2 regions of the Pseudoalteromonas fenneropenaei genome follow, and region 1 is predicted to be linked to the other one. Evidence: predicted binding sites of a transcription regulator. Region 1 holds the regulator's gene; the other holds the start of a gene.

Region 1 (15,487 bases):
TGAAGAGCAGGCAAACATGGCGCAATGTCATGGGCGGTGAAATATTGTAAGGCTATTATTTTGCTAAACCTAGGTCGGCAAACAGTGTGGTACTACGGTTAAATTAACAACAGTGCATATCAAAGTAAGCAAAAGGCATTATTCCGCCTTTTGCTCGCGACCTAATAGCGCCATCGCAGCTTCTTTAACGTCTTTTTGCTGATATAAGACTTGGTAGATCTGCTCAGTGATAGGCATTTCAATTCCGACACGCTGCGCTAATAAATACACTTCTTTGGTGTTACGGTAACCTTCCACCACTTGGCCGATACTGGCCATCGCTTCGTCAACACTTTTGCCTTGACCCAGCGCTAAACCAAAACGTCGGTTACGCGATTGGTTATCGGTGCAAGTCAAGATCAGATCGCCAAGCCCCGCCATGCCCATAAAGGTTTCAGAGCGAGCACCTAGCGCGCAACCCAACCGGCATAACTCAGCTAAACCGCGAGTGATAAGAGCAGTACGCGCGTTTGCACCAAAGCCAAAGCCATCGGACATCCCCGCGCCAATTGCAATCACGTTTTTCACCGCACCACCTAATTGGATACCGATAAAATCATCATTGCTGTAGACACGAAATGAACGACCACAATGGAGTAATTTAGCTAATTGCGTACGAAAATCTGGACAAGTTGAAGACACAGAGATTGCCGTAGGCAAACCCGCTGCCATTTCTTTTGCAAAAGTCGGCCCAGATAGCACAGCTAACGGCACACTTTCACCAAAGATCTCCAGCGCCACTTCTTGCAATAAACGCCCTGTATCCGGTTCTAACCCTTTCGTCGCCCAAGCAACACGGGCATCGGGGCGTAAAAACGGCTTGATCTGCTCAAGTGTTTGCGCAAACGCATGACTTGGCACCACGACTAAGATGACTTGGCTAGCGGCGACTGCGGTTTGGAGGCAGGCTTCTAACTGCAACGAAGGGGGTAGCGTGAGTCCGGGCAAATAACGGCTGTTTTCACGACTGCTGGCAATCTCAGCGATGTCATCAGCATTACGACCCCACAGCGTTACTTGATGGCCGTTACGGGCGAAACAAATGGCAAGGGCGGTGCCGTAAGACCCCGCCCCTAAAACCGTAACAGCAGATTGAGCTGTACTCATCATCAGTTACGCGTTTGCTTCAGCCTGCTCAGCTGCTGCTGCGGCCGCTGCGCGTTGCTGCATATACTGAGCGAATAACGCGTCAAAGTTTACCGGCGCAAGGTTTAACTGTGGGAATGTGCCACGGTTGACTAAGCTTGAGACTGCTTCGCGCGCATATGGGAATAGGATGTTAGGACAGAATGCGCCTAGCATATGTGCCATTTGAATTTCTTCTAAGTCAGCAATTGTAAAAATACCAGCTTGCTGGATTTCACACAGGAATGCTGTTTTTTCACCGATAGTTGCTGTCACAGTTAAAGACAGTACAACTTCAAACACGTTTTGGTCTAGACGATTTGAACTGGTGTCCATGTCTAGCTTCACTTCTGGTGCCCACTCTAGTTGGAACACTTCTGGTGAGTTTGGCGTTTCAAACGAAACGTCTTTTACATAAATGCGTTGGATAGAAAATTGTGCGCCTGCTTGCTCTGCTGCTTCGTTGTGGTTTTGTTCAGTCATTACTAATCCTACTTGTATACGTGCGCGGTTGTTCATATATACCGCGCAGTCTTGTTATCGTTATAAATTATCCACGCAATAATGCGTCGAGTTTTCCTTGAGCTTCGATAGCCATCATATCATCACAGCCACCAATATGAGCGTCATTGATGAAAATTTGCGGTACAGTAATACGGCCATTGGCTTTGGCAATCATTTCATCGCGTAGTTGTGGTTGTTTACCAATATCATACTCGGTATAGCTCACCCCTTTGCTGTCTAATAGTGCTTTCGCACGATGGCAATAAGGACAATAGTCTTTGGTATAGATAACAACGTTACTCATTATTCACCTTTTTATTTTGAAGTCGGCAAGCCAGCAGACTGCCAAGCTCCCATACCACCAGACAACACAAATACCTGCTCAAAACCCGCTTTGTGACAGACTTCAGCAATGCCATTTGCCGTGATACCCGCATTACATACCAGTATAATGGGCGCAGATTTGAATTTTTCAAGGGTACTTAAATCACCTTGCTTGGCTTTATCGGCTGCAAGGTGTATGGCACCCGCAATGTGGCCTTGATTAAATTCTTTCTGGCTACGAATATCTACTACCTGACCGTCTTGACGATTGACAAGCAGGGTTAATTGTTGCGGATTAATTTGACGAATTTTTGAAAATTGACTCTTGAACCAGCTGCCAATCAACATCGCCGCGATAATCAGCCAAATAATGCTGAGCACGGGATGATTGCTAAGAAACTCAATATATTGTTCCATGCCTTTTCCACTTAATATTGCAAGATTTAGGTTTAACCCAGCAAGTATACACAGATGTGTTTGCTAAATCAGCCCTTTGCTTTATGGCGTCAGAAAATCTCCTGTTGCAGCGACATCTTGAGCAGAAATCAACATCTAAAAGGCTGAACATTTGAGCAAAACAAGGTATGCTACGTCCGAACATCGTGCCATATTTCAGGAGTCCAAATGACAGCGAAGAAAAAGCCGCTCGTACTAATGATTTTAGACGGCTGGGGATATCGAGAAGAAGCAGAAAGCAATGCCATTTTGGCCGCACACACCCCTGTGCTTGACGAACTTTGGCAAACTCGCCCCCATACGCTGATTTCCGGTTCAGGTTTGGACGTTGGCTTACCGCCAGGGCAAATGGGCAATTCTGAAGTAGGTCACGTTAATCTAGGTGCCGGTCGTATCGTCTACCAAGATTTTACTCGTATTACTAAAGCCATTGATGATGGTGAGTTTGCACACAACCCCGTGCTAGTAGACTACATTGACCAAGCCGTGGCTAAAGGCGCAGCAGTTCACCTCATGGGATTACTGAGCCCAGGTGGTGTGCATAGTCACGAAGATCATATCATCGCCACCATCGGCCTTGCGGCCGCACGTGGTGCCAAACAAGTTTATTTGCACGCATTTTTAGATGGCCGTGATACACCACCACGCAGCGCCAAAGCGTCAATTGAACGCATTGAAGCTGAGTTTGCCAAACTCAACTGTGGTCGTTTAGCCACTATCATAGGTCGTTACTATGCCATGGACCGCGATAACCGTTGGGATCGTGTCGAAGCCGCTTACAACCTTATGGTATGTGGCGAAGCGCAATATAACTTTGCAACTGGGGTTGAAGCATTAGCTGCGGCCTACGCACGCGAAGAAAACGACGAATTTGTCAAAGCCACGACCATCGCAACCGCAGAGCAAACTCCAGTCACTATGAATGACAATGACACTGTGCTGTTCTTGAACTTCCGCGCTGACCGCGCGCGTCAGATGACCCGCGCCTTTGTTGACCCTGCATTTAGTGGCTTCAATAAAAAGCGCACACCTAAGCTTAGCGGTTTTGTGATGATGACTGAGTATGCCGCCGACATCAATGCGCCTGTCGCATTTGCCCCAGAGTCACTTGATAACGTGCTAGGTGAATGGCTAGCCAAACATAACATGACCCAGCTGCGTATTTCTGAGACCGAAAAGTACGCGCATGTGACATTTTTCTTTAGCGGTGGCCGTGAGGCGCTATTTGACGGCGAGAAACGTGAACTGATCCCATCGCCACAAGTGGCAACTTACGACTTACAGCCGGAAATGAACTCGGCGCTACTCACCGACAAATTAGTCGATGCTATCCACAGCGGTGAATTTGATGTCATTATCGTTAACTATCCCAATGGTGACATGGTTGGTCACTCTGGGGTATTTGACGCCGCAGTAAAAGCCTGTGAAGCGGTAGATAGCTGTATTGGACGCGTACTTGAGGCACTCAAAGAAGTCGGCGGTGAAGCGCTTATCACCGCAGATCACGGTAACGCCGAACAAATGTCTGACTCAAGCACAGGTCAAGCCCATACTGCGCACACCAGCGAGCCAGTACCGTTTATTTATGTCGGCCGTGAAGCGACCGCCCATGCTGGTAAAACGCTCAGCGATGTTGCACCGACTATGCTCCACTTACTTGGTATGCCGCAGCCTGCGGAAATGACTGGCAGCCCAATTGTGACATTGAACGCCTAATCGGCATGCCGGTGCGTATCCAAACCAGCAAAGATAAAGCTGTTGCGCTTTCGTTTAAAGCGCAACGCTTTCTTGCTCTCCTTATTTGTCTTCTGGTACTTCCTGTGCATGCCAATGAAACGCGCACTAAACAGGATTTATTAGAAGTACAGCAAGAGATCAAACGCAGTCAGGCGAAGTTTTCCGAGCAGCAAAGTAATTTAAAACGCATGGAAAAAACACTCCGACGGGTTGAACTATCCGTTGCAGAGCATGTACGAGCACTTGATTTTACCGAACAAGGAATAGCCGAGAATCAGCAGCAACAACAAATTCTCGAACGAGAAAGCAGTGAGCTTAACAAGCGTAAAAGTATCCTGCAAAACCTTCTTGCTGCACAACTGCGAAGCGCTTACATGAATGGCGCCCACGATTACTCTAAAATGCTATTGAATCAGGAGCATGCAACTACGCTAGAGCGGATAATTGTGTACTACGATTACCTTAATAAAAGCCGCACCGAGCAGTTGGAAGAGCTCAAAAGTATCGTTTTGAGAATCGCTAAAAACCAACAACAGTTAGATAAAGCGAAAGACAACTTACTCGCTTTAAAAGAAGAGCAGTTACGTCGCGTCGCGGATTTAAAAACCGCTCAGCAAGAACAAGCGCGACAAGCCAAACAACTACAAGATACCCTCAAAGCGACTGAAACCGCAATTGCTTACCTGAAAGACAACGAACAAACCTTGCGTGACATGCTGGCTAAACTTCAAGCTGAGAAGGAACAAACGCAAGCGCGTAATGTCACTTTAAATGGCTTGCAAGGTAACAAAGGTAAATTACCTTGGCCACTTACAGGGCGTCTCAGTAACCATTTTGGCGCGCGCAAACATACCGGCTTAAACTGGAATGGTGTCGTGATTGACGCCAAAGAAGGTAGCCAAATTGCCAGCGTTTATCAAGGGCAAGTGGTCTTTGCCGATTGGCTGAATGGCTACGGCTGGGTGATAGTGCTTGATCATGGTGATGGTTTTATGAGCCTCTATGGCCACGCGCAAACCTTGCTAAAAGATGTTGGCGACACGGTGACCAGTGGCGAAATTATCGCTTTAGTTGGCCAAAGCGGCGGACAACAAAATCCTGGTCTATACTTCGAAATACGGCATAAGGGACGCGCTGTGAATCCGATAGAATGGTGCAGAAAATCATAAGAGAAGCGTGAGCTGCACCCGATGAGGAGCAGCCCATGATTTACAAATTTGATAATTTTGAGACACCAACCCATTACCGTAGTTGGCTGTTAGCACTGTTTTTTGTCTTGTTTTGCCTGTTTTCGCCGTCCCTCGCCGCCTCCCCTGCAAAACAACTCAACGATGAGCAAACTAATGAGATTTTATTTCACATTCATGCTTACTATGTTGATGATCTACCTCTGAGCGACCTGAGCAAATCGGGTTTAGACGAGCTGTTCGCTAAGCTTGATCCCTACTCTAAATACCTCAACGAAAGTGAGCTTGAAGCCGTGTTCAGTGCTGCCAGTGGCCACTACACAGGCCTTGGTATTGAAGTTGAAGAGCAGCCGCAGGGGCTTATCATCATCAATACCCTACAAGGCTCGCCGGCGGCGCTAAGCGGCTTACAAGCAGGTGATAAGCTAATTGCTATTGATGGTCGCAATATTGCTAAAGAATCGTTGCAAAACGTCTCTGCACTGTTGCGTGCGGCCAAACTAGCGACCATAAAACTCACTGTTGAACGCCAGCTACAGCAAATCACCTTGGCCTTACAGCGCCAAGCAATCAATATCGACAGTGTGACGGGTCGGCTGCTTGGCAACGGCATTGGCTATCTCGCCATCAGTAGTTTTAACAACCACAGCTATCATGATGTGGCACGGTTAATCTCCATGCAGCAAAGTGAATATGGTGGTGCGCTACGCGGCCTTATTATTGACTTGCGTGATAATCCCGGTGGCACCCTTAGCAGTGCCGTAGCGATTGCGGATCTATTCCTTAACAGCGGCACTATAGTCACCACCAAAGGGCGTTTTTTTGATGCTAACCAAGCTTTTACGGCGCAACGGGGCGATATTCTTAACGGCGCACCGATTGCTATTATGATCAACGGCAACTCAGCATCCGCCGCAGAAATTCTCGCCGGCGCGCTGCAAGATAATCGCCGTGCATTAATTATGGGAACCACCTCTTATGGCAAAGGTTCTGTACAATCTCTGATCCCGATTGGCGACGGTAATACTGCTTTAAAACTCACTACGGCACGCTATTACACCCCCTCCGGCCAGTCGATTGATGGAATTGGCATCAAGCCTGACGTATTACTGGAGCAAGAGGTGCTTTCACAATTAAGTAAAGCCGTTATAATGAACCTCGCCCTACCTGATACCACGGTAGAAATGGCAAGCATGTTAGCAAAACTGGATCCTTTAATTCTGTCAAAACAATAATAACGAAAACACACTGTGCTCAAAACTTGGAAAGGATGGTTGTGGGGGACGCTTGCAATACTCTGCTGCAACGCTTCTGCAACTGGCAAAACAATTGCGATTGTGATTGATGATATAGGTTATCATCAGCGAGATTTAGAACTGCTCAGTTTGCCTGGCGCAGTGACCTTTTCTATTTTGCCACATACTCCTTACTCACAACAGTTTGCCTACTTAGCCAGTAAAGAAGGCAAAGAGCTCCTGCTACACGTTCCGATGCAAGCCAACGAGCCTAGACCGCTTGGCCCAGGCGGGTTGACCTTAGATATGAACAAAAATGAGCTACAAAGTACCCTTGGGCATGCGCTTGCTAGCTTACCGCAAGTGCGTGGTATCAATAATCACATGGGATCAGCGCTCACACAGCAAACAGAAGCGATGAAATGGGTAATGGAGCTGCTGAAAAAGCGCGATTTGTTCTTTTTAGACAGTCGCACCACAGAACTGACTCAAGCGCAGTCGGTGGCTAACTTGTATGGCGTGGCAAATGTCGCCCGCAACGTATTTCTCGACAACGAGCTGAGTGAGCAAGCATTGCAAGCTCAGCTCGATGAACTCAAACGTGTGGCAACCAATGAACGTAGCGCTATTGCCATTGCCCACCCTTATCCTGAAACTTTTATCTTTCTTGCCAAAGCCTTACCGCAACTCTTGGCTGAGGGTTATAACTTAGTACCCGTTTCTCAGCTGGTCAGCGCTAAGTATCTACAACTGGCCACCAACGAAGTACCTGACTTTATCGAGCCGATATTAACGCCTTAATCCGCTGGCGCCATGCTAGTGGGAAAATGGCTAAACTCAATTAGCGGATTTTCTGCTCGCAGTTTCTTTGATACATCCAGCGCTATTTTTAAATCCTTATCCGTTTCATAACGATAAGTTTTTTTCTTGGCTTTGATTTCAATGCGAGCTGGCTCGCTGAAGGTAAATTCCAACGCATCCATGCTAGGGGCAGCAAAAGCAAAACCACCCGCCATCAACTCTATGTATTCGTTGACGTCGTCCAGTAACTCAAACAGCTCGTTGTAATGCAGCGTTTTGGATTTAGGCTCAGTGATCTGCGTTTCTATATTGATGGCTACATCGTCTTTGCTGTGATTCACATGCAATAGCACATTTTTAGCTTGTGCGCTGGGCAGGACTGGCAAAGTAAGATGACCTTGTGAGTCGATTTCACCATGCGCAATGACTTTGTCTTGCTCACTGAGCCAAATTTTCACATCTTTAAGTTGGACAGTCGGATTTTTAACGGTGACATTGACATCAGCGGCCACATAAGGAGACTTTGTATGACTAAGTAACGTCAGCACCGAATTCAATTTACTGTAATCACTGCTACGCTCTTGAGCCTGTGCATTGCCCATCATCAATAATATGCTTATTGCGGTTGTCAGTAAGACCTTGGTCATTTTTTAAATCCTGTTATTTTGTGATTTTATTGATCTAACTCGGCATCTTTACAGCCATTCTTGTCTAAACTCTAAGGTGATTGCAATTGCCAAGAGGTAAGGAAATGTTAAAGATTGTTTCAGATTTAATGACACCAGACCCGTTGTGTGTGGGTGAGAATGACACTTTAAAAACCGCTCATGATTTAATGCGCGAGAAAAATATCCGCCACATTCCTGTCATTGATGCCGAAGGGCAATTGCTCGGTATGCTAACGCAAAAAATCATGATAGCCAATGTGATGAAAATTCTTGCCACCTTTGGCCAACATGCCTTGGAACGCAGGGAAAAACAGCAATTAGTGAAAGAAGTGATGACCACAGATTTTGTCGCTATCAAGCCTGACGAGCAATTAAAAGATATGGCGACCTTTTTTGTGCGCAATCGTCATGGCTGCTTACCTGTGGTTGATACTGAGAATAAGTTGGTGGGGATTTTAACTTCGTCGGATTTTGTTCGCCTCGCTGCTGCGTTACTTGGCAGTGAAGGTTAATTTCTCTGCCTTTTTGCATTTGCAGCGGAATTGGCTTGAATTTTCGCACCCCAATCTCAGAGCCGTTCTATGCTTATGGGGATGAGTTTACTTGTCAGCTTGCTGCAACACCAACTAATACGGCCACCGTAAACTTATTGTAAGTGAAAGCCCCGCAAATGAGCCGAAAAAGCGCTGCTCATCGCCATGAAAAGCGCTACACTAGCAGCTTTTAAGGGGGCTATCATGAAGCGCAGCAAACTCGTCAATCAACTTACTGAATTATTAAAGCCATTCCAGATTAACGACTATTGCCCTAACGGCTTGCAGGTCGAAGGTAAAGTTGAGATCCAAAAAATCGTTACCGGCGTGACGGCTTCGCAAGCACTTATCGATGCGGCTGTCGCTAAGCAAGCCGATGCCGTATTGGTCCATCACGGCTACTTTTGGAAAGGCGAAGACCCAGCTGTTACAGGCTACAAAAAACGCCGTTTACAAACTTTGCTTAATCACGATATCAACCTGCTGGCGTACCATTTACCCTTAGATGTGCACCCAGAACTGGGCAACAACGCCCAGCTTGGACAACTCCTTGGCCTGACCATTGAACGCCCATTAGAGCCTTGGAATAAGTCCTGTGTTGCAGTCAAAGGCAAATTGGCTGAGCCTATGACTGTAACCGCATTTGCCGAGTTAATTGAGCAGCGTCTAGGTCGTAAACCGCTGATCAATCAAGCTGGCGACCACTTAATTAAAACCATTGCTTGGTGTACCGGTGGGGGTCAAAGCTTTATTGATATGGCAGCAAGCCAAGGTATCGACGCCTACCTCACAGGTGAAGCATCGGAGCAAACCATTCACTCCTCAAACGAGCAAAATATCCACTTTTTTGCCGCAGGCCACCACGCCACCGAACGTTACGGGGTAAAAGCACTTGGCGAATACCTTGCTGAGCAGTACGGTTTAGACGTCGAATTTATCGATATCGATAACCCGGTGTAACGCAACTATGGCCAAAGACAAAAGCTTCGATAGCATCGCCAATAAATTTAGCCGCAATATTTACGGAACTGCCAAAGGTCAGATCCGTGAAGCGGTGCTACAGCGCGATTTACAAGCCGAAATCCCTTGGCTTGGGCAAGACGGTAGTAAACGGATTTTAGACGTTGGTGGTGGTCAAGGCCAACTGGCGCTGTTTCTGGCAGGACTCGGCCACCATGTGACCTTAATTGATATCTCGGAGGACATGCTTGCCATCGCCAATAAGCGTGCGGCGGAGTTAGGGTTATCCGAGCGCCTTGAGACTATCCACGCCCCGCTGCAAGCGCTCGCGACCTTATCGCTCGGTAAATTTGACTTAGTGCTGTGTCATGCGGTGCTTGAATGGTTGGTTGACCAACAAGCTGCGGTAGCACTACTTAAAGATGCGCTGCAGCCCACGGGTTACTTGAGTTTGATGTATTACAACAAAGACGCTAAACGTCTTGCGAATATTCTTTATGGTAATTTTGATTATGTGCAGGCCGATTTAAAAGTGAAGAAAAAAGTCAGTCTTAACCCTAATCAACCACTTGATCCTAAAGCCGTCGCCCTGTGGTTACAACAACTCAATTTAACCGTAATAAGCAAAACGGGCGTGCGCTGTTTTCATGACTATATGCGCGACCAAGAAAAAGCAGCCACGGCGTTTGAGCAACTGCTGGCATTTGAACTTGAATACAACCAACAAGAGCCTTACGCCTCTATCGGACGTTATACTCATTTGGTGTGTCAACACGCATAAAAAAAGCCTGCAATGGCAGGCTTCTTCCACACTTTGGCGATTACGCCATAAAGTCGATACCTTCTTGGATATCTTTTTTCAGCGTGTCTAGCATGTCGTTCTTCGCTTTCTCTTCGAACGCACTTAGCGTGCCGTAAGAAAGGATCTCTTCAACACCGTTTTTACCTAGACGAACTGGGTGTGCAAAGTAAGGAGCATCACCATTCTCAACTGCAACGTAAGCGTAATCGATTACGTTTGCTTCGCCTTGTAGGCCTCTCACTAGCGAGAAGCAGAAACGTGCTGCTGCAGCGCCCATTGAAAGTGTTGCTGAACCGCCACCTGCTTTTGCGTTAACTACTTCAGTACCTGCGTTTTGGATACGTGGTGTTAATGCAGCAACTTCTTCAGCTGTAAACTCAACACCCTCAACTTGTGAGAGTAGAGGTAGAATCGTAGTGCCTGAGTGACCGCCGATCACAGGTACTTTCACCTTAGCAACGTCTAGACCTTTAAGCTCAGCAACAAACGCCTCTGAACGGATCACGTCAAGTGTCGTTACACCGAAGATACGGCCAGCGTCATACACACCTGCTTTTTTGAATACTTCAGCAACGATAGGTACTGTGCCGTTAACTGGGTTAGTGATGATACCAACAAGTGCTTTAGGACAGTTTTTCACCATACCTTCAGCAAGTGCTTTCACGATACCTGCGTTAACATTGAATAGATCAGCACGGTCCATACCTGGCTTACGTGGCATACCCGCTGGTACTAGAACGATGTCAGCATCAACTAGCGCTGCGTCTAAATCGTCTTTACCAAAACCTGCAACTTTAACTGCAGTTGGGATATGAGAAAGATCAACTGCAACACCTGGAACAACAGGCGCTACGTCGTAAAGCGCTAGCTCAGAACCAGCTGGTAAACCATTTTTAAGTAGTAGAGACAGCGCTTGGCCGATACCACCAGCGGCACCTAATACAGCAACTTTCATGGGAATTCTCCGTAATTTGGGGTAGGGATAAAAAGTGCCCTAAAGATAATGAAAAGCACCGATAAAAACAAATTAATCCTGCTTATATTCAAGATTTTTTCGACCATAGTTGTAAACATCTTGCCACTGTCTGGTGATATTACGCTACAAGTTAGCAGCTCAATGCGAATTTAGCCCTACAACAAAATATAAAACGGGTTAGGTTAGCGAACTGTAACCTTGCTATGCGCTCAAAAAACATCGCACCAATTTAAACCAACCCGACCCCGCTGCTTTAACACAGCAGACCACAACTTTGCCTGACAATACTTGGGCAATTGCATGGATTTGTGTAGAATCGTATTGATACCGTGAGAGAAAAGAGAACAGTAATGCAACCCCAAGAAAAGCAAGAAGCACTTGTCCGCGCGTTTAAAGCCCTTCTAAAAGAAGAAAACTTTGGTTCACAAGGCGAAATTGTCGATGCCTTAAAAGATCAAGGCTTTGACAATATCAGCCAAAGCAAAGTGTCACGTATGCTGAGTAAGTTTGGTGCAGTGCGAACGCGCAATGCCAAACAGGAAATGGTGTACTGTTTACCGGTCGAAATGGGTGTACCAACCGCAAAGAGCCCACTGCGTCAGTTGGTGATAGACATAGTCCACAACGAAATGATGATCATCATTCGCACCAGCCCGGGCGCAGCGCAATTAATCGCTCGTTTACTGGATTCGTTGAGTAAAGCAGATGGCGTACTTGGCACTATCGCAGGCGACGATACCATTTTTATTGCGCCTGCCAAAGTCACTGAAATCGACGCCACCATGGAGCGCGTGCGCACTTTGTTTGATAACGTCTAATTAGGCTTGGCCATATACCGAATAAAATGCTGTGAGGGCGCGAAAAATGCAGCGCCCATATCACTCACGCAATAATCCAACCAACGGTCATAACATAGCTCATTGCCTAAACGTTTAGCTAACACCAGCTCAAGCCCATCACCGTGCGCAGAACAGCTCAGCCACAGACTACCCTGAGTATAAACATCGCCAAACGGCATACTTTGGTTTAATACCAATGCCCGACCATGTTCATCTTTAAGCTCGCTTAAACAGGCATGACTATCTGGGCGCGGTGGCATCAATAAGCTGTTATCAAGCCGAGTACGCCCCATAATTTGTTCTTGTTCTTCCAGCGTTAAACGTTGCCAGTTGTGCATATCAAACTTGTTACGCAGCACATGCACATAACTGCCTTGGTCGTCCCATTGTCCGGGATTATGAACCAACGCGACTAAACGCTTATCACGCCCATGCGGGGTATCCGCACCATAAATAAAACCATTAAAGTCGCGACCGTCCAAAAACCGAAAGCAGCGTACCTGTGATACCAGCTCCACACCGCTTGCCAACAGCTGCAGTACCCGCTGGGCAAATAAATGATTGACGTCTTCACGGTCTGAACGCACCACGAGCATCAGGTCAACCGGTTGGCTATGAACGCTATGCTCACTGTGCGGAAAATGCGGAAAACTACGCAAACTACTAGGAATATACTCGGGATAAAGATGCGGCCAGTACTGCGCGCCAATGGCAATAAAGCTTGAGATCATAGATTCCGAAAAGCGGTCACTGAACTCATCAAGCAACAGTAAATAGTCCGCCAGCGCTTCGCGCACAGCTTCGTCATGCCCTTCTAAGACATTAAAAAATAAATGTAAGCCATGCAGATTTGCCTCTGCACAGACTCCAGATTGTGCTTGCGCCATAAGACGACACACCCCAGCTTATTGTTATTCGGCAACTGTGCTTGAAGATGGTTGCAACATTGCTTAGCGGATCGCGCTACCTCTAGCCATCACAAGCTAAGCTTCGTGCGCAAAATAGGTAACAGCGTGCGGTTCAACTTCAACCGCCAAAGCCGCATTCACGTCAATGGCATGCCGAGCTGATTGTTGTAATTCTAAAGCCTGATCTTCGATTACAATTGTATAGCTATAGTCTAGCCCTAAATAGCGCTGTTGTAATAGCTCGATTTGATGGTTTTCGCCATTTATCAAGCGCATATGTTGCGGCCGCAAGTAAACTTGACCTGTGCTATGGGCAGCTAAAGGCTGGCTTGAATGTATCACACCAAAATTCGTACTAACTTGATAATCTGAGATTTTTTTGGCATCAAGATAAACCCCTTGCCCCATAAATTCCGCTACGTAGCGATTTGCGGGGGCGCGATACAGCGCTTCGGCGCTATCTAACTGAGCAATTTTACCTTGCTCCATAATTGCCAGTTTATCGGCAAAAGCAAACGCCTCTTCGCGCGAATGCGTTACAAATATCGCCGCTACGCCCTGTTGTTTAATGATTTGCCGAATGTCATTGATGAGCGAAAAGCGCACTTGGCTGTCGATATTGGAGAAAGGTTCATCGAGCAATAACAGTTTAGGTCGATAAGCGAGCGCTCTAGCAATTGCTACCCGCTGCTGCTGTCCACCAGACAGCTCATGCGGGTAACGCGCTGCAAACTCTTCAAGTTGCACCAGCTGCAGCATTTCTTTAACCCGAGCATCACGTTGTGCTTTATTTAAGCCTTTTAACCCAAAGGCAATATTTTTTGCGACGTTGAGGTGTGGGAATAGCGCATAATCCTGAAACATCATACCAATATTACGGTGCTGTGGCGCCACAAAGAGCTTATGCTCATTGACTCGCGAGCCACCAATTTGAATAACCCCTTGCTCCGGCTGGATAAGGCCCGCTATCAATTTCAAGGTGGTGGTTTTGCCACAGCCACTGGCACCAAGCAAACAGACAATTTCGTTGTCAGCCACGGTTAGATTGAGGTCATCGACCACCTTGTTTTGGCCATAGCGATAGGTCAGCGCATTAATCTCTAAGCTTGCCACCAGCACTCTCCATCGAACGGTTAATGATATACAAAGGTAATAATCCAACTAATACAATCAGTAGCGCACTAAACGCTGCCAGTTCTAATTGCTCGTCACTCACATATTGATAGACATGGGTTGCCAATGTTTCAAAATTAAATGGTCGCAATAACAAGGCCGCGGGGAGTTCTTTCATACTTTCAATAAATACCAAGAGCGCCGCCGTTAACATACCGCGGCGCAGCAGCGGTACGTGGACGCGCCAAAAAGTGCGCCATGGCCCTTTACCCAACGAAAAGCTCGCCATATCTTGCGATGGGCTGATTTTGCCATAGCTGGCTTCAATCGCCCCTTGTGCCACGGCAAAAAACCGCACCACATAGGCAAAAATAAGCGCAAATATGGTGCCGCTAAATAGTAATCCAGGTTGCCATTGGCTACCATCAAACCACTCATTAAGTGTATTGTCCAACGCAGTTAAAGGTAATAACACCGCCACCGCTAGTACCGTTCCTGGTAACGCATAGCCAGTGCTGGCAAGTCGTGCAGGTAAACGCGAACCTGGGGCTGTGCTGAAACGCTGCCAAAAACCAAGCAAAGTACTTAACACCACACAAATAGCACTGACCCACATCGCCACCTGCAAGCTTTGCCAAGCAAAGCGTGCAAATTCGTCTTGCCACGCGTCTTGCCAATATGTAAGTGCATAATCAGCCAGCACCAATACAGGTAAGATAAAAGCCAACATCAGGACCATGATAGCCCAACCGGTGGCAAGCCAAGCCTTAGTACCGCACAACCAATATAACTGTCCTTCATTACGCACCGCTTGACGTTCATGTTCTACCTTACCCGCTCGGCTCACACGCTCTAGCGCCATCAAGGAAAATAACAGCAGTAACATTAGCGCTGAAATTTTAGCCGCTGCCGGCAGTGAATAGTAACCCAGCCAAGTGTCGTAAACTGCGGTAGTGAGTGTGTTAACCGCAAAATAATGTACCGTGGCAAAGTCAGCCATGGTTTCCATCGCTATCAAAGCCAGCCCAGCAACAATCGCACCACGAGCCAGCGGTAAACTTACACTGAAAAAACTCGCCATTGGCGAGTGCCCCATCACTTGTGCGGCCTGCAGCAATTTAAACGACTGTTCCCGCAAGGCGGTTTTAAAAATCAGAAACAAATACGGATAAAGCACTAACGCCAACATAAGTGTCGCCCCTGACAAAGTGCGTAGGTCTATAAACCAATAGTCGTCTGGGCTTTGCCAGCCAAACTGAGCGCGCAGCCACACCTGCACA
Region 2 (15,487 bases), on a different contig from region 1:
TGTCGTTCTTCATCGAAACCGCGCTCTAACAGATACTGATGGCTAAAATTATTGCGGATCACCGCCGTTTTATATTGTAGAGCATCGTCCAGTCTACTGAGAGTGATGTTGGCGGATTCCAGTGCGTAAAAGGAAGCGCTGAATACGGCAACCGGGAACACCCAAGTAAATTGAGACTCCCGAGTATCTAACCGTGCAATAGAAAATAAACAGGTATTATCATCTCGAAGCGCGGCATTATAGGCCAACGACCAATTCATCACGCTGATCTGATGGTCTATCTTACTAGCTTCAAGTACCTTTAGCACCAGCTCTGCGGCTTTCCCTTGCAACTGACCTTGCTCATTCAAATATTGGAAATTGGGGAAATTTTCCGTAACAATATTAAGCTCTGCCGCACGCACTGAGGCATTGAGTAACACAGCGCCTAACACAAAACTTCCAAACCACTTTGCAACCAAGTGTAACCCTCCATACAACCTACACCTACTATAGTTGCAAATTTTGCTTTTATAAAAGAATTTGCCCAATAAGGGCAAACTCTTGTCCGTCTTACTTATGGTTTATCGCATTGATTAAAAAGGCAGAGATCTCAGCACCAACTTTTAAGGTGGTCTCAGAGCTTGATTTGCCTTCCAATGAGCTGTCGGTAAATGGCGCGATTTCCATCATATCTGCTGCGGTAATGGCAAACTCCGCTTTTAACATAGACAGAATTGTTAGTGCTTCTTGCGGCGTCATGCCATTTTCTTCTGGTGTGCCTGTGGCAGAGGCAAACGCAGCATCCAGTGCATCAATATCAAAACTAACGTACAGCTCTTCGACACCATCAGCCTTTAACTGTGCGATCACTTCCGTTGCAATAGCCTCTGCGCCTTTTTCACGAATTTCGTGTGCCCAATGCTGCTTAATGCCAAAAGTGCTTTCCCAGTGCTGTTTTGGTTTTCCACTTGAGCGAATACCAAACTGCACTAAGTTGCGTGGGGCCGGTAAAAATTCGAGAATATGTGTACACCAAGAACCAAAACACAAATCAATACCAAGACGTTCTACCAACAAGTCAGTATGCGCATCAAAATGAATGATTGCAGTCTTTATTCCGCGCGCACGCTTGGCTTTCAAATACGACTTGGTTAATGGATAACTAATGGAATGGTCGCCACCAATGCCGAAAATGCCTTTGTCTTCGAAGTGAGCATAGAAACCATCGCAAATATCTTCGGTAATGGATAAAGGGCTGACATGGTAGTCACTGTTTGCATCTTGGTATAAAGCTTTTTGGCAATTGCTGATGGTTTCTGGATTCAGGTATTTATCATGCAGTAAATGTGGGATCACTCGAACATCACCGAGATCTAATGTACGCGCTGCGGGTTGCTGTTCAAGTAAAGTGCTACGCAAAAACAGTGGCCCCCAATTTGCGCCACGTAATATTCCGCCACCACAATCTGAGCTAATACCGAGGATCACAGCATGTTGCGAGGCTTGTGGTAAAGCATCTAAACTTTCTAACCACAGGGTTTGAACATCATCCGTACCAAAGAGTTGTTGCCGTAATGCTAACTTGCGCTCTTTTGCAGTGTTAACCGTGAAAACCCCGTCCCCCGGTGGACACAGGCAACTTGCGAGTTTTTCCCGATATTCAGCCCAAGATGTGTTCATTCTTCTCTACTCCTATTGCTATGGTGCAGCAAACTTCCTGCATTCGTACTGCATAGTCATGCACTACTGAAATTTTAACAAATATTGCGCAACTATGTTTACCTGCATGCCTTGATGTGTCTTTGGTGTTTGCCGTTGGTTTTCCCTAAAAACAGAAAATAACCATATAAGTCAATTAACTACTGAATTAAGAGTGGCTAACCACAGGTTCAAGATTGTTCAGCAACCGCAGTCAACATTGCGCATTTATTCAGATATAACAGTGACAGGCGGGAAGTCAACCCGGGCAAGTTGGAGAGCGTAATAACGCGTGGCTGGATATTCAACTCAGGTGCATTTCCACCTAGAAAATGCACCTTTCCCATTGAAATACAAAACATTGTGTTTCTAAAAACCCGAGCCAAGGGTTTCGGGTGTACACAACTGGCTATTCGTAATGGCGTGGCCGCTTGGTTTTAATAATCGCAATATAGCCATGCCAACTGGCGTAACTAAGCATCGGCATGATCACTATAAAGCCCGCAGCACCAGTCGCAAATCCAAGCAACACGAAAAATACGATGCACAGACCCCATACTATCATAGCTGGTACATTTGCTCTCACCGCATGCATGCTGCTTACCACAGCTGTCATAATATCGACACGACGCTCCATCATTATTTGCGGCGTAAACGCTGATATGGCAAAAACACTGACCATTAGCACACCCCCAATTAAGCTGCCGAGGGTGAGAAATGCACTGAGCTCTTCAAGACTTGGGTTTGGCACATTGGGGTAAAGCGCGTGCACCAACGCAGCCAAACGCATCCACACAACCATGATAACCATAAGTAATATCGCGAAGCCCCATTCGCCTGCGGGGTTACGAAACATTGACCGTAAACTATGGGACAGCGTAGGTGTGTGCCCTTTCTCTAGCTCCCACGCAACATCATAAAGCCCTGCCGCAAATGCGGGCCCAATCAGTGCAAACGCCACCGCAGCCGGCAAGATCACCAAATGCGATCCAGATTGATAAACAAACCACAAAATCGCGGCCGGAATGGAAGCAAAAACAACACCGTAAAACAAACTTAATATAGGTGCTCTTGCCATATCCCGAAATGCCAATGCTAACCAATGGAACGGCGCAAAAGCAGAAATTTTATTACTTTCAAAACAACGTGCAAAATCGGATTTCTGTGCTGAATGTGTCGCTGGCATAGTCGCCTCCTCCTAGACCTTCATTTAAGGTTTAGGTGATAGAGCGCAAAGTTGCAAATAGTGAAATAGGATAACTTTATGTTGTGCTCAGCTACAAACGGACATACGTCCTGTACTTTGTCGGCTAGACTATTAACCATTACACTTTAGATAACTAACTAGGTTTAATCATGGAAAAGGTTTTTCATCTAGGCTTACGCACTGCTGATCTGCAAGGCGCTAAGCTTGCTATTGTCCCGGGTTGTCCGGACCGCGCCAAGCGTATTGCCGAGCAAATTTCTGAGGCTCAGTGTTTAGTTAAAACCCGTGAATTTCACGCGTATCTTGCAAGCCTCAACGGTTCTCCAGTGGTGGTATGCTCAACGGGCATTGGTGGCCCGTCAACTTCTATCGCGGTTGAAGAGCTTGCTCAACTTGGAGTTAAGACCTTTTTACGCGTTGGCACAACAGGTGCGATTCAGCCACACATTAACGAGGGCGACGTACTGGTCAGTACCGCGTCCGTTCGTTTAGATGGCGCCAGCCAGCATTTTGCTCCTTTGGCCTACCCTGCTGCTGCAGATTTTTACGCGACGCAAGCTATGGTAGAAGCTTGTAAAGCTACTGGCGTTGACTTTCATGTGGGGATCACTGCATCAAGCGACACATTTTATCCCGGGCAAGAGCGTTACGATACCTATTCAGGCTATGTGTCACGTGCATTTCAAGGCAGCTGTGCAGAATGGCAACAGCTAAATGTCATGAACTATGAAATGGAATCAGCCACCTTATTTACCATGTGTGCAGCGCTTGGTTTGCAAGCTGGTTGTGTGGCGGGTGTACTCGTTAACCGCACGCGTCAGGAGATCCCAGACGTAGATCACGCTATGGTTGAACGCCGTTCAGTGGCTGTGGTATTAAAGGCGGCAGAGCTTTTGTTAGCTAAGTAATTACCAGTTAGCTTTTGCTCAAGTTTTTACAAAGCCCTATTGTCATAGATAGGGCTTTGGCATTTTAGTGGCTAAAAAACGTTTTATCTAAATTGAGAACAGGCCATTTTTGCCGTTTTTATTAGTAAATGATACCTGCGCATCTTTTCGTCGCGACTAAGCTTAACCCCACTAACACGCAGCTGAGTGCTATCAAAGCTTGCAGTGCAGCAGCGCTCAGTTAGCACTTTACCGCACTTATCTGTTCAAACGTAATTGGATAGTCGAAGCTATTTATCACAGCTTTCGCGACATCTGCTTGATTTTCATGGCCTTGACACTCTAACAAGGTAACGCGCAGAATAGCGACTTGCTCTAGCGTATTACCCGCTAACACCATTTGACTTAACGCACTTTGTAGCGGTGACAAACTTGGGCTATAAGCTGCATTTTCAGCATAACGCCCGATAAAGTTACCTTTATTTGTGACAATTTCAACCGCGCTGTAATTGCCTGAATATGGCGCATAGCTGTGCTCTGCTGCTGCGAGCAAATCAGTCGAAACATCACCTGACGCGCTTAAATTCACCTTAGGCGATGCAAATAAACTATGTGGATTAGCTAAATCTGACGGCCCGAAAGGCTGTGGAAGCAGTTCTCGTAGCGTTGCACTGTGATGTGGTAACGCAATCTTTAACTCATCCGCACTTGCCAGTTCATTCATAAATTGTCGGCAATAACCACAAGGTGCGTCGGTGATGGCAATTTTGTCGATACTTTTAGCACCTTGCAACCACGCATTATTGATAGCAGCCTGTTCAGCATGCACAACTAAGCTAAGCGCCTGATGTTTAAATTCAAGGTTAGCACCAACATACAACTCCCCGTATGGCGCATTGCTTGTGTCAAGCACCACAGCACCAACATAAAAATGGGAAATTGAGGGACCGGCAAATTGTGCTGCAAGCGGCAGTAATGCGAGCATTAAGGCATCGATATCACAACTGTGCCGCGTGCATAAATGTTCAACCTGAGCGTGGTTAAGTTTGCCGCGCTGCAACGTCAGTAGCGCTTTAATGTCAGCACTTTGCTCGGGCGTAAAAATGTGTTGAGTAGTAGAACTTGTCATACTGTTGTTGTTATTTTAAAGGGCTGGACAGTCTACGCCTTTACTTTTGCTTTGACAACACTCGACGATAAGGGAAAATGCCCAAGCCTCATTAGCAGTTGCCCAACCAACGTTTTGCCTGGTTAAAGCAATCAAAGTTTTCCGCGGTAATATTAAAACGTTTGGCTTTTTGTAGAAATAAATCATGCATATAGCCTCGAAAGCCAACCACTCTGGCCACCGTCATACCATTTAGGTAATGCGCAACTTTTGGCATGATATCCACTATGTCAATGGCAGCAAATTTATGCTCAAGTTCAACCACATCCAGCAACACTTTGCTGCAGTTATGGGTTTTGGCATATTCATTTGCAATTTTATAGACGCTGATCACATCCTGTGCCGTTATCTTCCCACGCAGCGTCATCATGACAAGCGCCGTCGTTTCGTCATAAGTAATACTGGTTGAAAATTGAGACATATGAGCCTTGTTTATAAAGATACGAAAAAGAACTGGTAAAACCAGCAGCGCATCATATTGAATTCCTAATTTAAGTCAACAAAACCAGTAATAAAAAACGATTAAGAAGGAACAAAAACAAACTAAAGGATGACTTTTTGGGGTGGTAAATGAGGAGGATTAAAATAAGTTGTTAGCAACAACTTAAGTCATTGCTAACAACGTTGCCAATTGCCGCTTTGATTAACCGGTATTGCGCATTCCAGCAGCAATGCCTGTCATGGTAATCATTAAAGCGCGGTCAACATCTGAAGTCAGATGGGGTTCCTGACTGCGTGAACGTTTTAGCAATTCAACCTGTAATAAATTTAACGGATCAGTGTACGGGTTACGTAAATTAATCGACTCCCTGATCCACGGTTGCCCTGCAAGTAAGGTTTGTTCTTTACAGATCTCACGGACCAACTTGATTGCATCGCCAAGCTCGGTGCGCAAAGTTGCGCCTAAATGGCGATAACCCGACTCAACCAAGCCTTGCTCATAGTGCTCACTGAGCCAACTGTCTGCTTTACAAAACACCATTTCCAACATTTCTAAACGTGTGCGGAAAAACGGCCAAGTCTGATTCATGGTTTGCAAGGTCTCAATACCAAACTTTGCAATCGCATCCTGCAAGCCTTGATACGCACCAAGCCAAGCTGGCAGCATTAAGCGGTTTTGGCTCCACGCGAAGATCCATGGAATAGCACGCAAACTCTCTACACCACCATGAGGATTGCGTTTCGCTGGACGCGACCCTAATGGCAGTTTTGCTAGCTCGACCTCAGGAGTTGCCATTCGGAAGTATGGGACAAAGTCTTTATCTTCTCGCACGATTTGTCGATAGCGAACGCACGACGCATCAGCTATCACATCCATCACTTCTTTCCACTGAGGTTCTGGGCTTGGTGGCGGTAACAAATTACTTTCTAGCACGGCGCCTGCATAGATGTTTAAGCTCTGTAAGGCGACTTCTGGTAAACCAAACTTAAAGCGGATCATTTCGCCTTGCTCAGTGACACGCAAACCACTTTTTAATGACCCAGGTGGCTGAGAACGCAGCGCTTGAGCCGCCGGCGCACCACCGCGGCCAATAGTGCCACCGCGGCCATGGAATAACACCAGCTCAATACCTTGCTGTTCTGCAAGTGCAACCAATTCTTCCATGGTGCGATATTGTGCCCAGCCTGCGGCCATCATGCCGGCATCTTTAGCTGAGTCTGAATAACCTATCATCACATATTGCTTGTTACCGAAATGGCCACGATACCAAGTGCTCTTTAATAAGGCGCTGATCACATCGTAACCGTTGTTTAGATCATCCAAAGTCTCAAACAGTGGCGCCACAGGTAAATTAAAACTACAGCCCGCTTCTTTTAGCAACAAATGCACCGCAAGCACATCTGACACTGTCTTTGCCATGGAAATAATATAAATACCAAAAGCGGCAGGATCTTGCTTAGCTATAACAGCGAAGGTATCTAGCACTTCCTGGACTTCTGGCGTTGGCTGCCAGTGTTTTGGGACGAGTGGGCGACGTGAAGTGAGCTCTGCTAGCAAAAACGCTTGTTTATCTTGCTCATCCCACTGTGCGTAGTCACCAATCCCCAAGTAACGAGTCAGCTCAGAAAACACGCCTGCGTGACGTGAGGCATCTTGTCTTACGTCCAGTTTCACCAGACGTAAACCAAAACACTGCAAGCGATTAAGAGTATCAAGCAACAAGCCATCAGCCACCACTTTCATATTGCATTTTATCAGCGAGCGATAGCATAGCTCCAGCGGTTCACGAATTTGCTCAACTTTACGAATTTTGTCCTGCGCGCCGCTGGGATAACCTTTGATTTTGGCGTTTATTGCTTCAACCGTTTCATGAATTTCGGCTTTTAACTTTTTCAATAACGCACGGTACGGCTCACTGACAGCGCCACTGTGTGCCATCAGTTCATCGCTCGCCGAATACATAGATAATTCCGCACTGAGCTTGTCAATATCGCGGGCGTATAAATCAAGCGCCATCCAACGTCCATGATCTAGCACTTGTTCTGTCACAAGCGCGGTCACAAATGGATTACCATCACGGTCCCCCCCCATCCAAGAGGTGAATTGCAGCGGCATAAAATGGGTAGGCAGCTCTAAATTCAGGATCTCTTTTACCGCACTTTTGAATTCAGCGATAAAACGCGGTACAGCTTGCCACAAACTATTTTCAATCACGGCAAAACCCCACTTTGCTTCATCTAATGGGGTTGGTCGGCTATCACGAATATCATTGGTATGCCAAGCTTGGCAAATCAGTTGCTCTAAGCGGTCATGCACTCGTTGCCGCTCTTCTGGCGACAAACTAGTACGCTCCAGTTCTGCCAAACAGTCACTCATTTCAATGTGCTTACTAATAATCGTGCGGCGAGTGACTTCCGTCGGATGTGCTGTTAACACTAAATCAATCTTCAAATTGGCAATAGATTGCGCAACTTGATTTAAATCCAGCGAACCTGCATCTAACTGCTGCTTTAAATGCTTAAGCGTTTGCGTTAACGGACTTAAATTACATACTGCACGCTGGCTTTCTTTAGAAATGGTATGAAATTGTTCAGCTACGTTGGCAAGATTTAGGAAATGATTAAAAGCACGTGTTACTGGGAGGAGTTCACTATCAGACAAACTGTGCAAAGTATCGATAAGTGCGACTCTATCGGCATCATTACCGCCACGCGAAGATTTAGATAAATGTCTAATTTGTTCGACTTTATCCAAAACCGCCTGACCTTGCGCCTGTTTAATGGTTTGTCCAAGCAGCTGCCCCAATAAATTGACATTCGCTCTTAGCGCTGCATATTGTTCACTCATAGTTACTCCTTCGCTTTGATGATGTCCTCTATACTGACCTTTGCTCGCATCACGAGCAATTGAATTTTCATCAATTAAATGTGAATGTTAGGTGTTTAAATGGCGATGTACAGACGCGTTATAAGAGTCATAACGAGTCAATTATCGCATGCTCAGTGCGCGTTTGGTGCGCTTGTTGGCGCTTTACCGACCTCAGCATGATGTATTGCAGCTTTTTCATCAAACTCTGCTGGCAAACTCAAAAGCTATCATTATCAAGCCGTATTAAGATGACAAGTTAATGATAACTGGGTGTTAAAACTATCAACTCAACAAAAGCTGTGCAAGTTTCCCCGTGATTTTTAAGTTAAGGTAAAATTTAGATGATATTAATTATCATTTGTATTGACTTGCAGTTATAGCTGGATAATAATGATTCTCGTTGAGAACAAGGACGTGAAGGTTTGCCCAGCTAGGCTAAACTTAGCAGCTTAGCTTCACCCTCAACATGTTGATCACCCAAGGCTTTGTTCACCTTTAACGAACACATCTACTTGCTACTACGCTCATATCTGACGGTAGATATGGCCCAAAAAGCCCTTTTAGGGCTTTTTGTTTTTTGGTGCTTGGAATTTAGCGCAAGTTTCAGACTTTCTGTTGTCTAATTTAATCCGCATATATTGTAAAACTCATTGAGTCTATTACACTTAGCTAAGGTACGTAACCGTATAATAGAATGGAGAGACATCATGTGGCTGCAAAAGACCAAAGTACTGGCACTGATTGGCGCTTTGCTTTTCACCAATGTCAGTTTTGCAACTTTAGAGCAAGGTATTATCGCGGCGAATGAAGGCCGCTTTGAAGATGCGTTAAAAGAGTTTCGTTACTTGGCTGACATGGGTTATGCGCCGGGTATTTATGAATTAGCAAAAATGTACGAAGGTGGCTTTGGTGTTACAAAAAACGAACGCAAAGCGGCGGAGTTATTCAAACAAGCGGTTGATTTAAATCTTGCTGATGCCATGTTTTCACTAGCCGTAATGTATAAAGATGGTCGCGGCGTAAAGCAAGACCTGCAAAAAGCAGTTGAACTATTTACCAGTGCTGCCAATAAAGACCTCCCAGCAGCTCAGTTTAACCTAGGTGTCATGTATACTAATGGCGAAGGGGTGATTAAAGATTACCGCGCTGCTTTGAATTGGTACGAGAAAGCCGCGGGCAATAACTTCACTTTGGCACAATTCAATATGGCGTTGATGTACTTCCAAGGCTTAGGTGTGCCAGAAAGTGTTGAAAAGTCCTATATTTGGAACTTGATCGCAGAATGGAATGGCAATCGTGACGCTATGAAGAGCCGCCAGTTAGACGAACAGAAAATGTCGCCTTCTGAGGTTGAAGAGGCTAATCGTAAAGCCAATGTTATTTATGAGCGCATTTTAGCTGGAACGTATATTGCGGAAACTCGACCTGAGTCTTGATCGAGTAATAATCATATAACAAAGCCAGCGCATGCTGGCTTTGTTATATTTAGTTTATCTTCAAACGCTAGCTAGCGTGAGATAGCTGGTAAAGGCGAATACCAATTTGCATTAACACTTGGTCAATTAGGCGGGTTAAATTACTCGCTAACCTTGGTGGCAGTTTCTCATTTATGACTGCATGGTTGCAGGAGGCATAACAATGCAGGTGCAATTGCCGAGAATAACCAAATAGCAAAACTCCCATCGCGTTATCGCAAAATTTCCTCCCCTAAATTAGATCACTTAATTAAGCCGATTGATATAACATGAGTTGTCTCTATTTCCTCATAAACAACCACATCACTGGTTTTAGCAACCAAGCCTTACGCGCCAACAATAAATGTATTCGCCAACCGAGTTTTTGCGACTGCAACACTGTGCGTTTATGGCTGAAAGTTTCCACTCCTTCGCGGCCATGATAATGACCCATGCCTGAGTTACCTATCCCACCAAAAGGCGCGGCTTCTGCTGTCACTTGGAGCAGGGTTTCATTCACGACTAAACTGCCGCTTTGCACTCGTAACCGTACTTGTTCGATATCAAAACGGTCACTACTAAACACATAAGCTGCTAATGGATGGGGATGCTGGCAGACATAATCAATCGCTTCGTCTAGCTGATGATAAGTTATCACCGGCAAAAGTGGACCGAAGATCTCATCTTGCATAATTCGCATTTGCTCATTGACGTCTGTGACTACATGTACTGCCATTTTCCGTGTTTCAGCAGCTAACGCTTGTGGGTGTAACGCCTCAACATTTGCACCTTTGAGTCTGGCATCGCTCAGTAAGCCTTGTAAACGGGCAAACTGGCTATCGTTAATGATGGCTGTTAGCTCTTTGCTATCTGCCCCTGCTTTAAAATACTGAGCGTAGACACGTTTTAAAGCTTGAATAAACGCTAAGTATTGGGTCTCGTGTACCAAGACATAATCGGGCGCTACGCAAATTTGCCCAGCATTTACGGTTTTACCTAAAATAATTGCTGCTGCGGCGCAGTCAAGATCAGCATTGCGGGTCACAATCGCTGGAGATTTACCTCCCAGCTCCAACGTGACGGGCGTCAGATGTTGCGACGCCGCTTGCATCACCTTTTTTCCTACCGTAGTAGAGCCCGTAAAAAACAAATGTGCAAACGGTAGTGCGCTAAAGTGAGCAGCCACTTCAGCTCCGCCTTCAACTACTTTGCACCAAGATTGATGGTTGGCAAAAAGTGTACGCAGGACCTGATTAATTGCAGGTGTAAACTCACTGAGTTTGAGCATGACTCGGTTACCAGCGGCAATTGCGGTGAATGCAGGCAGCAAGGCCAATTGAATGGGGTAATTCCAGGGTGCAATAACCCCAACCACCCCTTTAGGTTGTAACTCTACGCTCAATTTTGAAGGCCACAGCTGCATTCCGGCCGCACGCTTGTGCGGCTTCAACCAACGTTTGAGATGCTTGCAAATATAGTCAAGTTGAGTCACGGTAGGCAGAATATCAGCAAATTCAGTGTCAAAGCGGCTTCGAGAGCCAAAATCTTGATTGGCAGCGCGAATAAGCTCAGGGGTGAGCGTAATAAGGTCTCCCCTAAGCTGCTTTAATAAAGCGATGCGCTCATCAACAATTGGATAGGTATTTCTGGCGAATTCGCCTTGCAGCATTACGAAAGTCTGCTGCAAGTCAAAATTGAGTTCTGTCTGCACTGTGGCGTCCTTAAGCGTTGCAATTTCAAGCATTACAACAATCAATGCTGAAGCTTGGCAATAATTTAACTATAACGCTGCACCCACAAGGTGGCAACTGTACATTGTTGCCACCTCTAGTATCTTTATTCCTTTAAAACCCTAACACCACACGTGCCAATGTCATAGTCACTAATGTAATTAAAGCAATAGCGACTAGATTTAGCGCAAATCCGGCGTTTATCATGTCGCGCATTTTCAATTCCCCAGAACCAAACACTATCGCATTAGGTGGTGTTGCCACTGGCATCATAAACGCGCAACTAGCCGCAATTGCTGCCGGAATAACCCAAACGAGCGGTGTTCCAGTTAGCGATTCCGCCACTGGCCCAAGCAAAGGTAAAAAGCCTGCGGCTGTGGCGGTATTGCTGGTAATTTCGGTGAGGAAAGTGATAAGCCCAGCAACCAACAGCACGCTTAACAGCAGTGGAATTGTGTCAGCATCAGCGAGTAGATGCGCGATATAGTCTGCAAGGCCTGAGGACTTAATCTGTGCCGCGAGCGATAACCCACCACCAAACAACAGTAAAATGCCCCAAGGGACTTTGGCAGCGTGATCCCAATCGAGTAAACGCGGCTGTTGCTCATCACCACTTGGCAACACAAACAATAACAATGCTGCTAAAATCGCGATACCCGTGTCGCTGAGCTCCAAACCGCTCCAATCCGCCAACAAAGGTCTAAACACCCAAGCTATTGCAGCGAAACCAAACACCCAAAGCACGCCTGTTTCAGCTCTACTTATAGTTCCCAATTGACTTAGCTGTTGGCGAAAGACTGACCTAGTATCAACACTTTGCTGTTGCTGGTCCACTTTATACGCAACTTTAGTCAACCAAAACCAAGTAAATAGCAACATCACCAATGACAGCGGTACACCTATCATCATCCACGTTGCAAACCCTATTTCAATTTTGTAGCTATCGGCTAAGTACGCTGCCATTAACGCATTCGGTGGCGTGCCAATCAAAGTGGCAATACCGCCAATGCTCGCACCATAGGCAATCGCCAGTAAGAGCGCTTTAGCAAAGCCACTGGCGTCTGCATGCTGGCCTTTGACTAAATGGATCACCGACAACGCAATAGGTAACATCATCACCGCGGTTGCGGTATTTGACATCCACATAGATAAAAATGCTGTTACGCCCATCATCGCCATGATCTGATAGCTTGGGGTTTGCCCAGCGCGAAGCATAGTATTGAGTGCAATACGTTTATGTAAGCCCCACCGCTCCATTGCAATAGAAAGTAAAAAGCCACCTAGAAAGAGGAAAATTAACGGATGAGCATACGGCGCCGCAACTTTTGCGACAGGCATGATCCCCGCTAATGGCGAGATCACCAAAGGTAATAACGATGTCGCCGGAATTGGTACTACTTCACTCACCCACCAGCTCGCCAGCCAAAATGCCAACGCTGCAGTGCGCCAAGCAGCAACACTCATACCGCCAACAGGGTCAATAATACAGCTCAGCAACATCACCATAGGGCCAAGCCACAGTAGGATCAGTTGGGTCGGGGTAGTTTTTGTTATATTTGTCATTTCTTAACCCTTAAAACAAGTACTTGAGACCAAGCGCCACACTGCTGTCAGAGTCTTGTGGCAAATCAAGTGTGCTCAGCATGATATATAAGTTCGTTTGTTTATCATAGAGATAGTCAAGTCCGAGTGTCCATTGCTCCGCTTTGCCTGAGTGGCGTAATCTGCTGTCGTCACTGGCAAACTGCAGTTTTGGTCGCCATTGGTTATGGGTATAAGACACGCTCGCCACATAACCTTTGCCAAATTTATCGCCACTCAGGTTTTCACTGTCTTGCAACAAAGCGCCAAATTGCCATTGTTGCCACTGCGTAACCGCAACAACTCGCGTTGCTATCAGGTTATTGAGACTATCGGTATGGCTCAGCGCCACATAGTAGGGCTTAGATTTAAGCGCTCGGTCACCATAAATAGCGGTGACCGCAAAACCCGCTTGTTGATTATTGGCATCATCTTTAGGTGCATAGGTCAGCGAGACATTAAAATCCTGCCAAGTTGGTGTGGTATAAGTGAGGGTATCGCCAAGTCTATCTTGACCTGCTAAAACCTGCGCAATATCGCCCTGAGTTTCATTAAATAGGTCAAGCTTACCTTCACTGAACTTAAACCGAGTGTCGTTGCGCCCCGCTACCAAAGTGCCGAATGAACCTCGTAAACCAATGTAGGTATTACGGGCTGCAAATGGCGAATCAGTGTCGTCACTTTCGAACCCTTTAACCTGTACTTCGTATTTGTAGATAAGCTTCAAGTCGCCGCTTAGCGTGTTTGAACCATCAATACCAAGGCGTGAAAAAGGGGCATCAATTTGCGTGCCTTCTTTGGTATAACGCATGAGGCCTTTGTAGGTGTGTGCGAGTTGAATTTCTGCTTTACCGTAGATTTTATACTGAGCCTCAGCCAGCGCAGGCGCCGCACTAAGAAGGATGCCAAGCGCACACGCGCTTTTTCCAAATGAGGTGAGATTACTTGCTGTCATGGATTGGGTCCTGTTTTTATTTAATTATCCACAGCAGACTACGCAAGTTTACGGCCAATAATTATTTTTCATAATTATCAATACATTAAGGTAATTTTTTGTATTTAGAAGGGCTTAAGTGTGTGGATATCCACACACCAAAATTAGCTTTTGTCACTTTCTTCACCCAAGGGGTCTTCAAGAAACATAGTGCGCGACAACCCATACTTGGTCATTTTGTCGTACAGGGTTTTACGGGGTAGTTGCAATAGCGCCATTGCGGCTTTTATATTTCCCTGTGTACGCGCAAGCGCCTCTTCTACTAGGCTTTGCTCATAAAAGCTGACTTTCTCCGCAAGACTAAGTTCATTTGCCACTTGGGTGTTTTGCGGCGTAAATTGTAATGCATTATGTTGACCCAGCAGCACTGAACGTTCAGCAACGTTACGCAGCTCTCGCACATTGCCAGGCCACTGGTATGCCATCAGCTTTTGTAATAACTCAGGGTTCACTGGTTCAAATGGACGATGAAAACGCGTGGCTGCAATCGAGCAAAAATGCTTAAACAGCAAAGCAATATCGCCTTTGCGCTCCCGCAGTGGCGGAATAAGCACTTTAACAAGGTTAAGGCGATAGAACAGATCCGCTCTGAACAAGCCTTGATTGACTAAGCTAAGTAAATCTATTTTAGTTGCGGCGACAATCCGCACATCTAAACTGATCGCATCATTACTGCCAACCGGCGTGACTTTGCGCTCTTCTAACACCCGTAATAATTTCACTTGCAAACTGGGCGACATTGCCTCAATTTCATCAAGAAACACCGTCCCGCCCTGCGCATATTCAAATTTGCCTTGGCGCGATTGAGTCGCGCCAGTATAGGCGCCACTCTTAGCACCAAATAACTCACTTTCAATTAAGTCATGTGGAATTGCACCGCAGTTAATCGCCACAAAGTTGTTGCTACTACGGGCACTTTGGTCATGCAGGTAACGCGCTACCAGCTCTTTGCCCGTGCCTGTTTCGCCTTCTATTAGCACATCTGCTGGAGTATCTATCACGGCATCAAGCAAAGCTACCATTTGGCGCATACATTCAGTTTGCCCCAAAATCCGCACTCCTGGTGCACTACTTGATGCTAGTGAGCGTTTTAATGCGCGGTTTTCCATCACCAATTGGCGTTTTTCTTGCGCACGTTGCAAAGAGTCTAGTAACGCTTCGCTTATCGGCTTTTCAAAAAAGTCGTATGCGCCAGCTTGCATGGCTTTTACCGCGATACCGACATCGCCAAAGCCAGTTAAAAAAATCACCGGTAGTTCAGAGTCAAATTGCTGTACTTGTTTAAGAAATGTCATACCATCCATAGTAGGCATATTGATATCGCACAGTACTACACCGCTAAAACGGCGGTTTAATCGCGATAGCGCAGTATTCGCATCAGCGAAACAAGTAACTTCATAGCCTTCAAGTGACAATAATTGTTGCAAGGCATCACGCACCATTTTCTCGTCATCAATTACATAAATGGCAGGTTGC

Evidence for each region. The regulator ArgR, encoded in region 1, controls arginine synthesis, uptake and breakdown. The targets are predictions, from matches to a motif close to ANTGAATANNTATTCANT.
Region 2: a site for ArgR is predicted at 1,710-1,727, ahead of ACFOEE_RS19985 (arginase family protein). Genes of this name have one in related genera too.

What each region holds. Positions count from the first base shown of each region.
Region 1 covers NZ_JBHRSD010000010.1:350,163-365,649, forward strand. The annotation lists gene gpsA (NAD(P)H-dependent glycerol-3-phosphate dehydrogenase) at 139-1,146, opposite strand; gene secB (protein-export chaperone SecB) at 1,153-1,647, opposite strand; gene grxC (glutaredoxin 3) at 1,715-1,972, opposite strand; gene ACFOEE_RS05695 (rhodanese-like domain-containing protein) at 1,984-2,409, opposite strand; gene gpmM (2,3-bisphosphoglycerate-independent phosphoglycerate mutase) at 2,617-4,164, shown strand; gene ACFOEE_RS05705 (murein hydrolase activator EnvC family protein) at 4,170-5,354, shown strand; gene ACFOEE_RS05710 (S41 family peptidase) at 5,390-6,607, shown strand; gene ACFOEE_RS05715 (divergent polysaccharide deacetylase family protein) at 6,647-7,408, shown strand; gene ACFOEE_RS05720 (DUF2987 domain-containing protein) at 7,405-8,055, opposite strand; gene ACFOEE_RS05725 (CBS domain-containing protein) at 8,160-8,588, shown strand; gene ACFOEE_RS05730 (Nif3-like dinuclear metal center hexameric protein) at 8,814-9,569, shown strand; gene ACFOEE_RS05735 (methyltransferase domain-containing protein) at 9,577-10,350, shown strand; gene mdh (malate dehydrogenase) at 10,391-11,326, opposite strand; gene argR (transcriptional regulator ArgR) at 11,698-12,165, shown strand; gene ACFOEE_RS05750 (Dyp-type peroxidase) at 12,162-13,073, opposite strand; gene ACFOEE_RS05755 (ABC transporter ATP-binding protein) at 13,170-14,207, opposite strand; gene ACFOEE_RS05760 (ABC transporter permease) at 14,188-15,487, opposite strand, start outside.
Region 2 covers NZ_JBHRSD010000047.1:129,428-144,914, reverse strand. The annotation lists gene ACFOEE_RS19990 (amino acid ABC transporter substrate-binding protein) at 1-434, opposite strand, end outside; gene ACFOEE_RS19985 (arginase family protein) at 553-1,662, opposite strand; gene ACFOEE_RS19980 (DUF2189 domain-containing protein) at 2,090-2,866, opposite strand; gene udp (uridine phosphorylase) at 3,037-3,795, shown strand; gene cdd (cytidine deaminase) at 4,016-4,903, opposite strand; gene ACFOEE_RS19965 (hypothetical protein) at 4,995-5,363, opposite strand; gene ppc (phosphoenolpyruvate carboxylase) at 5,586-8,231, opposite strand; gene ACFOEE_RS19955 (tetratricopeptide repeat protein) at 8,960-9,688, shown strand; gene ACFOEE_RS19950 (coniferyl aldehyde dehydrogenase) at 10,008-11,417, opposite strand; gene ACFOEE_RS19945 (SLC13 family permease) at 11,551-12,999, opposite strand; gene ACFOEE_RS19940 (porin) at 13,010-13,972, opposite strand; gene ACFOEE_RS19935 (sigma-54-dependent transcriptional regulator) at 14,116-15,487, opposite strand, start outside.